Regions from separate parts of the Arthrobacter sp. sptzw32 genome, predicted to be linked through region 3. Evidence: predicted binding sites of a transcription regulator. Region 3 holds the regulator's gene; each other region holds the start of a gene.

The links. The regulator HrcA, encoded in region 3, represses chaperone genes, less so after heat shock. The targets are predictions, from matches to a motif close to TTNGCACTCGNNNNNNNCGAGTGCNAA.
Region 1: a site for HrcA is predicted at 2,323-2,349, ahead of AC5RVN_RS01330 (FmdB family zinc ribbon protein). Genes of this name have one in related genera too.
Region 2: a site for HrcA is predicted at 2,701-2,727, ahead of AC5RVN_RS15360 (Hsp20/alpha crystallin family protein). Genes of this name have one in related genera too.

Annotation. Positions count from the first base shown of each region.
Region 1 is NZ_JBNHEZ010000001.1:276,393-280,879, reverse strand. Features, by position in the region: gene AC5RVN_RS01345 (GNAT family N-acetyltransferase) at 30-650, opposite strand; gene galU (UTP--glucose-1-phosphate uridylyltransferase GalU) at 655-1,560, opposite strand; gene AC5RVN_RS01335 (5-formyltetrahydrofolate cyclo-ligase) at 1,669-2,289, shown strand; gene AC5RVN_RS01330 (FmdB family zinc ribbon protein) at 2,403-2,675, shown strand; gene cpaB (Flp pilus assembly protein CpaB) at 2,766-3,491, shown strand; gene AC5RVN_RS01320 (AAA family ATPase) at 3,523-4,487, opposite strand, start outside.
Region 2 is NZ_JBNHEZ010000008.1:86,100-90,586, forward strand. Features, by position in the region: gene AC5RVN_RS15355 (S9 family peptidase) at 1-2,194, opposite strand, end outside; gene AC5RVN_RS15360 (Hsp20/alpha crystallin family protein) at 2,802-3,224, shown strand; gene AC5RVN_RS15365 (NAD(P)H-hydrate dehydratase) at 3,407-4,375, opposite strand; gene AC5RVN_RS15370 (histidine phosphatase family protein) at 4,359-4,487, opposite strand, start outside.
Region 3 is NZ_JBNHEZ010000002.1:188,778-193,264, reverse strand. Features, by position in the region: gene AC5RVN_RS04420 (16S rRNA (uracil(1498)-N(3))-methyltransferase) at 1-281, opposite strand, end outside; gene dnaJ (molecular chaperone DnaJ) at 284-1,411, opposite strand; gene hrcA (heat-inducible transcriptional repressor HrcA) at 1,491-2,504, opposite strand; gene AC5RVN_RS04405 (DUF3097 domain-containing protein) at 2,681-3,535, shown strand; gene AC5RVN_RS04400 (DUF4870 domain-containing protein) at 3,696-4,115, shown strand; gene AC5RVN_RS04395 (2'-5' RNA ligase family protein) at 4,180-4,487, shown strand, end outside.

The DNA.
Region 1 (4,487 bases), on a different contig from region 3:
GTCGTGGAGCGGCCGACAAATCATTGGATTTATGACGGCCTGGAGGCAAGCCAGCGGTGCAGCAATCCCTCCGGAACTTCCTCTGAGGTCAAGGCAAAAGACCGGTGGTCCGCCCACTGGCCGTTGATGTGCAAATAGCGCGGCCGGTAACCCTCATCCCGGAAACCAAGCTTCTCAACTACCCGCAGGCTGGGACCGTTCTCCGGCCGGATGTTGATTTCCATTCGGTGCAGCCCCAGGGCGCGGAAGCAGTGGTCGGTCACCAGGGCCACGGAAGTGGGCGCTATCCCCCGCCCCGCCCGCGACTGGTCCACCCAGTACCCGAGTGTCGCCATCATGGCCGATCCCCAGACTATTGAGGAAACAGTCAACTGACCCACGATCGCAGGGTTCCTGCTGGCGGGACCCCTCTCCGTGATGACAAAGGGAAGGGCCGTCGACTGGGCCGCCTGCGAGTTCAGCGAACGGACCATTTGCCGGTAATCAGGGAGGCCTCCGGCCGGGTCCGGGTTGGAAGCTTCCCATGGCGCCAGCCATTCACTGTTCCGGGCCCGGACTTCCGTCCACTCCTTTTTGTCGCGGTACCTGATGGGCCTCAGGACCAGGTCGCCGCACTCCAGGGTCACGGGCCAGATGGGGCCGGGCCGCACGGTGCTACTTGGACAGGCCGGCGGTGAAGCCCGGCAGCCACTCCCGCAGGCCCGGACCGAGGTCTTCGCTGTCGATGGCGAGCTGGACGCAGGCCTTGAGGTAGCTCAGCTTGTCGCCCGTATCGTAGCGGCGTCCCCGGAAGACAACGCCGTAGACGCCTTGCCCCTCGCCGTCGCCGGACGCGAGCTCCTGCAGGGCATCAGTGAGCTGGATTTCGCCGCCACGGCCAGGTCCGGTGCGTTCGAGGACGTCAAAGACGGCGGGGTGCAGCACGTAGCGGCCAATGACTGCAAGGTTGGAAGGGGCTTCCTCGGCGGAGGGTTTCTCCACGAGGCGGTTGACGCGGACAAAGCCCTCGCCGTCGATCTCTGCAATATCGGCACAGCCGTAGGCGCTGATCTGGGACGGGTCCACCTCGATGAGCGCGATGACGGACCCTCCCGTTTTCGCCTGCACCTCGATCATGGTGCTGAGGAGTTCGTCGCGGGCGTCGATGAGGTCGTCGCCCAGGAGGACGGCGAAGGCTTCGTTGCCCACGTGCTGCCTTGCACGCAGCACGGCATGGCCCAGGCCGTTCGGGTCGCCCTGGCGGACGTAGTGGATGTCGCCGAGGTTGCTGGCGGCCTGGATGGACGCAAGCTTCGCCGTGTCGCCCTTGTCCTCCAGGGTGGATTCGAGCGCCGGCACCCTGTCAAAGTGGTCTTCCAGGGCCCGCTTGTTCCGCCCGGTAATCATCAGGACATCGTTCAGGCCCACGTTCACGGCTTCCTCAACGACGTACTGGATGGCAGGCTTGTCCACGACCGGAAGCATTTCCTTGGGCATGGCCTTGGTGGCAGGCAGGAACCTGGTGCCGAGTCCGGCAGCGGGGATAACGGCTTTGCGAACTCTCGGGTTACTGGTAGTCACCCGACTAATCTAACGTCAGCGTCAAGCATTCAGTAATCATTGAACGGCCGGGGGCAGCCCCTGCGGCACAGACCTACCGCCGAACGGCGAGCGATGGAGGAGTACAGCGTGCTTGAGGATGCGAAGGCAACCAAGACCAGGATCCGTACCGCACACCGTCTGCGGCGGGCAGCCTTGACCCCGCAGCAATTGGAAGCCGCAGGGACAGGAATCGCCCGCCATGGCGTGGATTGGGCCGCCTCACTGGCCGGTGGAGCTCCTGCCACGTTCTGCGTTTACTTTGGGGTCGGCGTGGAACCGCCCACCCTTCCGTTGATCGACGCACTCCACACCAACGGCCACCGGGTCCTGCTCCCGGTGTGCGAACCCGGGCGGGAACTGGCGTGGGTCTTCTGGAACCCGGACGCCGGTTTTGAGCAAAGCCGGTACGCGCCCATCCTGGAACCGATCGGCGACCGGCACGGACCCGATGTGGCAGGAACCGCCGCCGCCCTTTTCATCCCGGCCACCGCCGTCGACCTTGCCGGCAACCGGGTTGGGCAAGGCGGGGGGTACTACGACAAGTTTCTGGGGCATCTGGCAACAGCGGGGAAGGATATTCCGCTCGCGGCCGTTATCTATGACGAAGAATTGCTCCCCGTCGGTGAAATCCCGGAGGAGGAGTTCGACCGCCCCGTCCCTGCCGTCCTGGCACCTTCCGGGTTCCGGCAGCTCAACGGGCACCACTAGGTCCCGCAGCGCGTTGTTGCGGAGATGATAGAATTAGCACTCAGGCCCTGCGACTGCTAACGGTATGACCGCGCAGCACGGGACCTCTCGTTTGCCCAAGAGGAGGAGCACCAGTGCCAACGTATGCGTACGCCTGCAAGGATTGCGGCCATGCCTTCGATATCGTCCAGTCGTTTTCGGACAGCACGCTGACCTCGTGCCCCGAATGCCAGGGGACGCTGCGCAAGAAGTTCAACAGCGTGGGTGTTGTGTTCAAGGGCTCCGGCTTCTACCGCACTGATTCCCGGGACTCGAAGGGAAGCACGGTCTCGCCGGCCCCCGCGGCTGCAACGCCCGCTCCCGCTGCGGCGCCTGCCGCGTCCGCTCCGGCGGCCGCAGCCAGCTAGGCGAGGCCATTCGACGCCGGCCGGACCGGCTTGTCCACATAGCGCGCCGCGCTCCTGTTGCGGTCATTCCCGCAGCCGTAGCGTAGGCGCATGCCTCTTAACCTTCTTGGCCCCGGCCGCGCTGCCTCACGTCATCCGCGCACCCCTCGGCGTCCTGTCAGCTCCGGCCGCAGGTCGGGCGCGGCCTGGTTCGGCAAGTGGCTGAGCCGGAACCGGCGGCTTGCTGCGGCGTTGCTGCTGTGTGGAGCGGCTTCCATCACCGTCCACCAGCTCACCCCCGCGCCCGTCCACACTGTCACTGCCCTGGCCGCTGCCAGGGATCTTCCCGCCGGTTCAACAATGGCACCGGCAGATCTAGCAAGGGTTCAGGTGCCGCCGGCCATGATGGCCGCAGGTTTCCTGGACAACGAGAGCGGGTTGGCCGGTAAGCAGCTGGCGGCTCCGCTGCGCAAAGGACAGCTGCTGACGGACGCCCAGCTGCTGGGTCCCGGGCTTTTGGCAGGCACGCCGCCGGGCTCAGCAGCAGTTCCGCTGCGCATGGCTGATCCGTCGTCCATCCAGCTCGTGTCGCCGGGCCAGCTGGTGAACGTGGTGCTGACGGCGGGCAACGGCTTCGACCAGCAGGCACCGTCCGAAGTCCTGGCTACGGCTGTGCCGGTGTTGTGGACCTCCGGCAAGGGCGGCGGGAGCGGGCAGTGGCTGGGCACGGCGGAGACGGACGGGCTCATCGTGGTGGCCGCCAGCGGCGAGCAGGCTGCACGGCTGGCCGGCGCTTCCACCCAGGGCAAGCTGTTTTTCGTCCTCGTTGGGCCCTAGCCACCGCGGAGGCGTGGCCGGCCCCGGTCCATCAGCCCCAGTGCGGCGGCTTCTGTTCCTTCAGCCAGGCATCGTGATCGTCGTCGGCATCGCCCCAGCGCCTCGGGTCATCTTCCGAGGCTTTCGTCGGCAGAATGCCTTGCGTCGCGCCCTGCACCTGGTCCTTGCCCTGCTCTTGATCCTGTTCCTCTTCCGGAGCCGGGTCAACGGGGACGGACTGCGCGTCCCCAGCTGCGTTGTTGTTCTCTTCAGGGGCCACGGAGACCGCCTCCTTGCTGTCCAATTCTTTGTCCTGCGGCCGGGGTCGTGCCTGTTCCCCGGCATCGATACCATTCAGCGCCTGGTCCACATCGTCGTCAAGGAATCCTGTTGAGGGTGCCGTCCGCCCGGGAAGCACCACCCGCTCAAGTCCCAGGTAGCCGGCAATCCGGTCGGCACAGGCTGACGGATCAGTGAAAACCTCGATGGTCCACAGCGGCATGTACCGCCATCCCAGCCGCTCCAGGAGTTGCGGCCGCAGCCGGCTCCGTTCGCGCACGCTCATGGTGCGGTACTGCTCGGTACCGTCGGACTCGATGGCAACCGGCCACGGCAAGTCGGTCTCGTCCCGGCCCATGGTGCTCAATGGATCCGCTGCCGCCACAACGTCGATGGCGCCGTCATACTGGTGCCAGACCCGCGCACCACGTGCCCGCAGCCGGTCCCCCAGGTCAGCGACCAGGGGATCCGCGCCAAGTGCCTGTTCGCTGGCCGCCGCACGGGAAGCAGGGGTTCCCAGATCCGTGTTCCCCGAGATCTCGCGGTCCAGCAGGGAGTACAGGTCCACCGCGCCGTGTGTCAGCCGGGTATGGTCCAGGTCCTCCGGCCGGAAGCACGTCAGGACGTGTATGGACCGGCGGGCCCGTGTCATCGCCAGGGCGAATTTCTCCCGGCCGCCTTCAGCCGAAAGCGGACCGAAGTTGTGCAGGGCGCGGCCGTGCGGGGTCCGTCCGAAGC
Region 2 (4,487 bases), on a different contig from region 3:
AATCGGCGATGAACGCGTAGTCCCAGGCCCTTTCGCGCCACTGCACGTAGCGGCCGGACGCGCCGCCGTGCCCGCCGTCCATCTCGATTTTCATCACCACCGGTTCAGAGCCCGTGGTCCGGTTCCGCAGCTCCTGCACCCACTTTGCCGGCTCCACATACAGCACGCGGGTGTCGTTGAAGGACGTCACGGCGGCGATCTTCGGGTAGGCCGCCGCGCGGACGTTCTCGTAGGGGGAGTACGACTTCATGTAGGCGTAAACCTCCGGGTCCGTGATGGGGTTGCCCCATTCCTCCCACTCAAGGGCGGACAGCGGCAGCTCCGGGTCCAGGATGGTGGTGAGGGCGTCCACGAACGGCACCTGGGCCACAATCGCGGCGTACTTCTCCGGGGCCATGTTGGCCACGGCCCCCATCAGCAGTCCGCCGGCCGAGCCACCCATGGCCGCGATCCGCGCCGGGTCCACCCAGCCCGAGTGCGCCAGCCAGTCCGTGGCAGCGACGAAATCGGTAAAGGTGTTTTTCTTGGCGAGCTTCTTTCCGTCCTCATACCAGTGCCGGCCCAGCTCGCCGCCGCCGCGGATGTGGGCGATCACAAACACCACGCCGCGGTCCAGCAGGGAGAGCCGGGCGATGCCGAAGCCGGGATCCATGCTCAATTCATAGGAGCCGTATCCGTACACCAGGCCGGCCGCCGTCGAATCCTGCTTGACCGCCTTGTGGCGCAGCACGGAGAGCGGGATCCGGGTGCCGTCCGCCGCCGTTGCCCATTCGCGGGTGGCCACGTAGTCCTTGCCGTCGTAGCCGCCCAGGACCGGGCTTTCCTTCCTTAGCAGCAGCTCACCCGCGGGCTGCCGGGGAGTGGGCAGCACAAAATCATAAACGCGCGAGGGCGTGAAGTAGGACGTGTAGCCGAGGCGGATTACCGGCGCCTCGTAGTCCGAGCCCCCGACTCCAGCGGTGTACAGCTCCTCATCAAAGGCGGGCTCAACGGCCGCTTCCTGGGCAGCCGTGCCCAGGCCTTCAAGCCCGATCACCTGCACGCGCTCGATGGTGTCTTTGCGGATGGATACGACCAGGTGTGTGGAAGTAACGCCTGCGCCGTTGACGCGGACGTCCCCGGAGTGTTCGACGACGGTGTCCCACCGCTGATCGGCGAGCGGCTTGTGAAGCTCTGCCCAGTCCGTCAGGGAGACCATGGAGTTGATGGCACCGCGGTTGTGGGTGAGCAGGATGCGTTCAGTCTTTAAGCCGTCCGGGCCCGGCAGCAGGAAGGGTTCGGCCTCGTACAGCACGCGCTCATCGCGGGAAATCACGGTGGTGAGTTCCTGGCTGGGATCATCGAAACGGAGCAGGCGCGTTTCGCTGTACTCGGAGCAGCCGATGCCCAGCACGAGGTAGCGCCGGTCCGCGGAGAGTTCGAAGCCCAGCCACATGGCGACGTCGTCCTCCTGGTAAACCACCACGTCCTCGCTGGCGGGCGTTCCCAGCGTGTGGGCCTTGACCTGGTACGGGCGCCAGGAATCGTCAACCACTGTGTAGAAGATGCGGGTGCCGTCGGGGGAGAAGGAGACGCCGTAGAACACGTTCTCGATGACGTCAGGCAGGAGTTCGCCGGTCCGGAGGTCCTTAATGTTCAGGGTGAAGCGTTCGTCGCCGGCATTGTCCACGGCATAGGCGTAGAGGTTGCCGTCGACGGTGACAGCTGTGCCGCCGACGGAAAAGAACGGCTTTCCTTCCGCTTCGACGTTGCCGTCCAGCAGGATTTTCTCGCCTGGAATCTCTACGCCGGGTTCCACCGCCGGGGGCGTCCAGTCATCCACCGGGTTGCCGCTGTTGCCGGCACGGACCCGGCACTGGATGCCGTATTCCTTGCCTTCCACCGAGCGGCTGAAGTACCACCAGCCGTCCTTCCGGTGCGGGACGGACAGGTCCGTCTCTTGCGTGCGGCCCTTGATTTCCTGGAAGATCGCTTCACGGAGCGGCTCCTGGTGCGCGGTGACCGCTTCCTGGTAGCTGTTCTCGGCCTTCAGGTGCTCCACTACCTCGGCAGAATCCTTATTCCGCAGCCACTCGTAGTTGTCCACGAACATGTCCCCATGGTGACGCCGCTGGAACGGAATCTTCCTGGCAACCGGGGGATTCGGGGCGGTGGCGGCGGTGCGGGCGGAATCCTGCAGCGGAGTCTGGGTCATGAGTTCAAATATATCCACCCGCCCTGACAATTAACCGGCCGTTCGCTACCGGACGAGAACCCTGGCGATATCATGCCTGGTTGGGTCGCTGAACCGAGCCAACCGGGACCATGGCCTGCCGGCGCACCCGGGAGGGGGCTGCCCTAGTGGGGCTCCGGAGGCAGGCGTATTCTGTTTCCGCTAAGGCAACATCCGCCCAGCGTGAGAGGGGAAGTTTATGACCATCCCGCCAGTGCACGAGCCCGAGCCGTTTCCGCCGGAGCCGGGCCCAAGCCCTGATCCTGCCCACCCCGGCCATCCTGGTCCGCCGCCGCCCAACCCATTCCCGGTGCCGGAGCCTCCCGGGCCGCTGCCGGTGCCGGATCCCGGGCCTGCACCGCTCCGCCCGGACCCCACCCGAAGCTGAACGGCAACCCGTCACGTGAAGGGGTCTTCACACGCTGCGAAGGCCCCTTTTTCGTGGCCGGGCGCCCGGTCAGGAGCAGGAAAAATTTTTCCCGGAACCACTTGCAGATCTTTTTGGCCAGTGCTAAAAAATCTATATCAGCCAATACAGATCGGCTGGTACAAAAACTATGTTGGACCGTCTCTCACGAGGAGGGAAGCCATGTTGATGCGAACCGATCCGTTCCGCGAGCTGGACAGGCTGGCCCAGCAGGTCCTCGGCACGGCAGCGCGTCCGGCAGCGATGCCCATGGACGCCTGGCGCGAAGGCCAGGACTTCGTAGTCGCCTTTGATCTGCCCGGTGTTGCAGCGGACTCAGTGGACCTTGATGTCGAACGGAATGTCCTGACGGTGCGGGCAGAACGCCCTGAACCTGTAGGCAAGGATACCGAGATGATCGCCTCCGAGCGGCCGCGCGGCGTGTTCAGCCGCCAGCTGATCCTTGGTGACACCCTGGACACCGACAACGTGAAGGCGTCCTACGACGCCGGCGTCCTTACCCTGCGGATTCCTGTCGCTGAGAAGGCCAAGCCGCGTAAAATTGAGATTGAGACGAAGGGGGCAAAGCAGGAAATTTCCGCCTAGTCCCCAGCAGGATCGGGATGTCGGGCAAAGACTGTTGACTGCCTTTTGGGCGGATAGCCATTCTGAGCACGCCACAGCGCTGGACGCGCACGGGCAGGGTAGGCCTGCACTTCCCGATACGGTGGCCCCCGGTTTCGGCCGGGGGTCGTCCCATGTCCGGGCTGGAACCGCCGTGGATGGCTTTAGGTGTTCAGCTCCAGCATCAGGGCGGGCAATTCGTCGGCCAGTTCGCGGGCCAGGAATCCCAGTGGGCCCAACCTGCTGGCGAGCCGGTCTGCTGCCGCGGCGTGAAGGTGGGTCCCCCAGCATGCCGCCTGCGCGCTGGTGGTTCCCCGGGCGCGCAGGCCCGTGATCGCCCCGGCCAGCACGTCCCCGCTCCCGGACGTTCCCAGGCCTCCGTACCCGGTAGTCATCTTCCAAAGTTCCGATTCCTCCGGTGCGTCCCCGCCGGAGGGTCGGCCGATGAAGCCCTGGCAGCTCACCACGGCCTGGAACTTGTCGGCGATCTCAGCAATATCTGCCGGCAGGTCCTCCACGTCGCGCTCCAGCAGGACAGCGGCTTCCTTCGGGTTCGGCGTGAGGATCAGCCGCCCCTTCCACGGATCCAGCCGGTCCGCCACCTTCACCAGGCCGCCGAGGGCGTAGGCATCAAGCACGACGGCGGGACCTCCGCCTGTGGTCCCCTCACCAGAGCCTGAATCACCGGAGCCGCCCGATTCCCGGTCCAGCAGTGCCCGCAGCAGCTCCTCGGCGAGGTCCGGATCGTCAAGCCCGGGGCCCACCAGGATCGCATCGGCGCGGTCGAGATAAGAAGAAATCCGGTCCAGGCCCTCACCTGTCAGCGACCCCTCGGCGGTTTCCGGAAGCCCCATCGCCCCGCACTCCGGGAGGGCCACGCCCAACTGCATTGCTACCGACTCGGCCACGGCGAGCGTGAGCTTTCCGGCGCCTGCCCGCAACGCAGCGGTACCTGCCAGGAGTGCCGCTCCGGGCGTGGCCCGGGCACCGCCGATCACCAGCACGGAGCCCCGCGAATACTTGTCCGCGCCCGGCGCCGGCAGCGGCCAGTCTCGCAGCAGGGACGGCGTCACCAGCGTGGGCGACGCGGTGCCGGTTCCGGCGGTGGCTACGGAATCACTTTGGGTGGACACTGGCGTCTCCTGCGTGTTCGGTCACTGTTACGCCCTGCTCGGTAAGGTGGTCCGCCACGTTGAAGCTTTCCAAGGTCCATGGCCCTTCGCCGGACGGCCGCACATAGCGGGT
Region 3 (4,487 bases):
CGGTCGCCCTTGGCCAACGCCTGGACCAGCACCAGCCGGATGTCCGGCCGGTGCTCAACAACCACTGAGTCACAAGCCACTTCGAGCATGGAAGGCGAAGCAGCTGTGACCTTGCCGTTCATCCGGGTCCCGGCGCCGTCCACAATGTCCACCGGCTCACCCGGTGCCAGCCGCTTAACGGTGACCGCGTGCCGCGCCTCGGGTCCTTCCAGGACAAAAGTCCCTGCCGGCACCATCCGGTCCAGTGACCCGGGCGCGGTGAAAAAGACGGGGTTGCTCACCGCTACAGGTTACCGAGCCGGTCCCGGAGCTTGGCGAACATGCCGCCGCCGGCAGCAAGTTTGCCATCGGTGATCTGCTCGCCGCGAAGTTTGGCCAACTGCCGCAGCAGGTCCTCCTGCTGCGCATCGAGCTTGGCGGGAGTCTCCACCTGGAGATGGACCTTCAGGTCGCCGCGGCCGTACCCGCGCAGATGGGTGACGCCCAGTCCGCGCAGGGTGATGATTTCGCCGGACTGGGTGCCGGCCTTCACGTCAATCTCCTGGGGCCCGTCGAAGGTTTCCAGGGTTACGTCGGTGCCCAGGGCAGCCGCCGTCATGGGAATGTTCAGGGTGGCGTGCAGGTCATCGCCTTCCCGGACATAGGTGGCATCGTTGTTGACGCGGATTTCCACGTACAGGTCACCGGCAGGACCGCCGGCGGGACCGGCTTCGCCCTGGCCGGACAGCTGGATGCGTGTCCCTGTGGCGACGCCGGCAGGAACCTTGATGGTCAGGGAACGGCGGCTGCGGATCCGGCCCTGCCCGCTGCACTCGTTGCAGGGGTCCTTGATAACAGTTCCAAAACCTTCGCAGGTGCCGCAGGGCGCGGCGGTCATGACCTGGCCCAGGATTGAGCGGACAGCCCTCTGGACCTGGCCGCTGCCGCCGCAGATATCGCAGCGCTCAGGATGGGTTCCGGGCCGGCAGCAGGAGCCCTCACAGGTGGGGCAGAGTACTGCCGTGTCCACTTCGAGCTTCTTGTTGACCCCAAATACGGCGTCGCGGAGCTCGATCCTGACGCTGATGAGCGCATCCTGCCCGCGCCGGACCCTTGAGGCAGGGCCCGTGGTGCCACCGGCGCCGAAGAAGGTGTCGAAGATGTCCTGGAAAGCGAAGCCCTGGCCCGCGTAGGCCCCGCCGCCGAATCCGTTGTCCGTGCCGTTCTCGTTGCCGGTGGTGTCGTAGACCCGGCGCTTCTGGGGATCCGAGAGAACCTCGTAGGCGTGGGTTACTGCCTTGAAGCGGTCCGCAACATCTTCACCGGGATTCACATCCGGGTGAAGGGTTCGGGCCAGCTTGCGGTAGGCCTTCTTGATCTCTTCCCCGGTGGCATCCGGTGCGACTCCAAGGACTTCGTAGTGGCTGCTCAAAGTTCGTATCTCTTCCTTGTTGTTCTGCCTGCAGTCGTGCTGCATACACTGCTGTGCGCCCTGAGGCGCTGTACTGCGGTCAGGGTCCCAGGATCCGTGACAGGTAACGGGCCACAGCCCTCACTGCCGCCATGGTGGTGGGGTAATCCATCCTGGTGGGACCCAGCACGCCGATTTTGGCGACACTGTCCGGGCCGTAGCCCGTGGCCACGACGGATGCCTCCGCCAGGCCGTCGTAGGGGTTTTCACGCCCGATGCTCACGGCAACTCCGCGGTGGTCCTGCGCCATCTCGCTCAGCAGGCGCAGCATCACCACCTGCTCCTCGAGCGCCTCCAGCACAGGTCCGATGCTGAGCGGAAAGTCAACGTTGGACCGCGCAAGGTTTGCTGTGCCGGCCATCACCATCCGGTCTTCGCGGCTGCTGTGGGCCAGGGCCTCCAGCCCGTGCGCAAGTGCCTGGGCTGCCTGGCGTTGACCGGGGGCAACCCCGGACACCACTGCGGGCAGGGACTGCCCGAGCTGCGCCAGGGGAGTTCCGGCGAGCGATCCGAGGAAGCGGCCGCGCAAAGCAGCGATGGCATCATCCGCGAGGTCCTGCCCGACGTCGATGACCCGCTGTTCAACCTTGCCGCTGTCCGCGATCAGTACCACCAGCACCTTCCGCGGGGCAAGGAGAACGAATTCGATGTGGCGGACCAGTGCCCGGTTGAGGTGTGGGTACTGGACCACCGCCACCTGGTTTGTCAGCTGGGACAGGAGCCGGACGGTGCGTTCCAGCACGTCGTCAAGGTCGTCCGCGCCTTCGAGCAGTGACTGGATGGCACGCCGCTCAGCCTGGGACAAAGGCTTTACTGCGGAAATCTGGTCGACGAAGAGCCGATAGCCCTTGTCGGTGGGGATCCGGCCTGCGCTGGTGTGCGGTGCGGTGATCAGTCCTTCGTCCTCAAGCGCTGCCATGTCGTTGCGGATGGTGGCGCTGGAGACACCGAGATGGTGCCGCTCCACCAGGGCCTTGGACCCGACGGGCTCACGGGAGTGGACGTAGTCCTCCACTATGGCCCGCAATACTTCCAGTTTGCGCGGCTCGCTCACACTCCACCTCCATCCAGGTTCAGGGCAGACGTTCTGCCCGCACCGTATCTCTCCAGGGGTTAGCACTCGACATGCCCAAGTGCTAACAGTCTATTATGACTCGCCCCGTTGTTAGCATTGGTACCGCTCCGGGGCGAAATTCCGGGCCACCATCCAGCACGAGGCGGAGTGATTCCATGCATTACCAGAACTGGGGAGCCCAGGACCTGTCCGCACCTGCCCGGACGCAACTGCCTGAAGTACCTGTGGAGCGGGGCATGGTGCTGGAGGATGTCCAGTCCGGCTGGGTGGGCGCGGTAACCCGGGTAGAGAAATCGGGTGGGATGCATGTGGTGGCCCTGGAAGACCGCCGCGGCAAGTCCCGGTCCTTCCGGCTGGGTTTCGGGTTCCTCCTTGAAGGGCAGGCAATCCGGCTGATGCCCCCGTCCCCGCGGCCGGCCGCCGGCTCCGGGGCAGCGGCCGGCAGGACGGCGTCGGGTTCTGTCCGGGTGGCTGGGCAGCGGGCCCAGGTTGCCAAGGCGAGCCGCATCTGGGTGGAGGGAAAGCACGACGCCGAGCTCGTCGAGAAGGTGTGGGGCGATGACCTTCGGGTGGAGGGCATCGTCGTCGAACCCCTCCACGGCATTGATGACCTCGCTGCCGCTGTGGCCGATTTCAAGCCGGGCCCGGCCAGGCGCCTGGGGGTGCTCGTGGACCACCTGGTGCCCGACTCAAAGGAGTCGCGCATTGCCGAATCCGTGATGTCCTCTCCCGGCGCTGCAGGCAATGTGCTGATTGTGGGGCACCCCTACGTTGACGTGTGGCAGGCAATCCGCCCGGCTGTGCTGGGAATCGAGAAATGGCCGGTGGTGCCGCGCGGGCAGGACTGGAAAACCGGCATCCTGTCCGCCTTCGGCTGGCCTCACGAGACCAAAGAGGACATCGGCCTCGGGTGGCAGAAGCTGCTGGGCGCCGTCCGCAGCTACGCCGATCTGGAGGCGTCGCTGCTGGGGAGGGTGGAGGAAGTCATCGATTTCCTCACCGTCCCCTGAGCCCGCCGCGGGACGGGCTGTCGCGCTGCCGGAAGGCGGATAGGGTCGGGCATCGGCGTTGCACCCAGTATTCTTGGTACTGCGGTGCCTGCCGATCGCAGGACCGTCAGCAGGCATGGCATTCTTAGTCAGCACCATTGCACTCCAGAAGGAACAGACTGTGGCAGAAAATGCACGCGATCACAGGGACAGCCCAATGGGCCAGGCCCGTTCGGAGTACCACGGCGTTCCGGCGAATGCCCTGCCCCTGACAGCCAGCGAAGACCGCCAGTGGGCCACGCTGGCCCACTTCGGCGGCATCTTGGGCTGCGTTCCTTCGCTCCTGATCTACCTGATCTTCCGTGACCGCGGCCCGTTCACTGCGCAGGAGTCAAAGGAGGCGCTGAACTTCAGCCTGCCGCCCACCATCGCCGCAGTGGTTGCCAACATCCTGGTCTTCGTGCCGGTGATCGGCAACATTTTTGCCGTTATCGCCACCCTGATCTGGATTGGTCTGACCTGCTTTTCGGTGGCTGCCGGAATCCATGTCAACCGCGGCCAGCCGCACCGCTACCCGTACAACCTGCGCTGGATCAAATAACGCAACCGGGCTCTGCGCCAGAGTAAAAGCCATAGCATCTGCGTCCGTCAGGCATGATGGGGAAATGCGCAGCGTCGAGTTGACCTTCGGGGAATCCACGGATTCTTGCATCAGGACTGATTGGGCCACGCTCTCGGAAGCCGGCCTGCCGAGCCTCGCCTCGCACACCTCCCCCAGCAACAGGCCACACATCACACTGGCCGCAGGCAACCTGCCCGATGTTGGGCCGGACATCAATGACCTGTGGAGCGGGCTGCCGTTCAGTATCAGGTTTTCAGGCCTGGTGATCTTTCCTGCCGGGGCCGGCAAATACGTTCTGGCGCGCCTGGTGGTGCCGGCGGCGGATCTACTCCAACTTCACGCCCGGCTGCA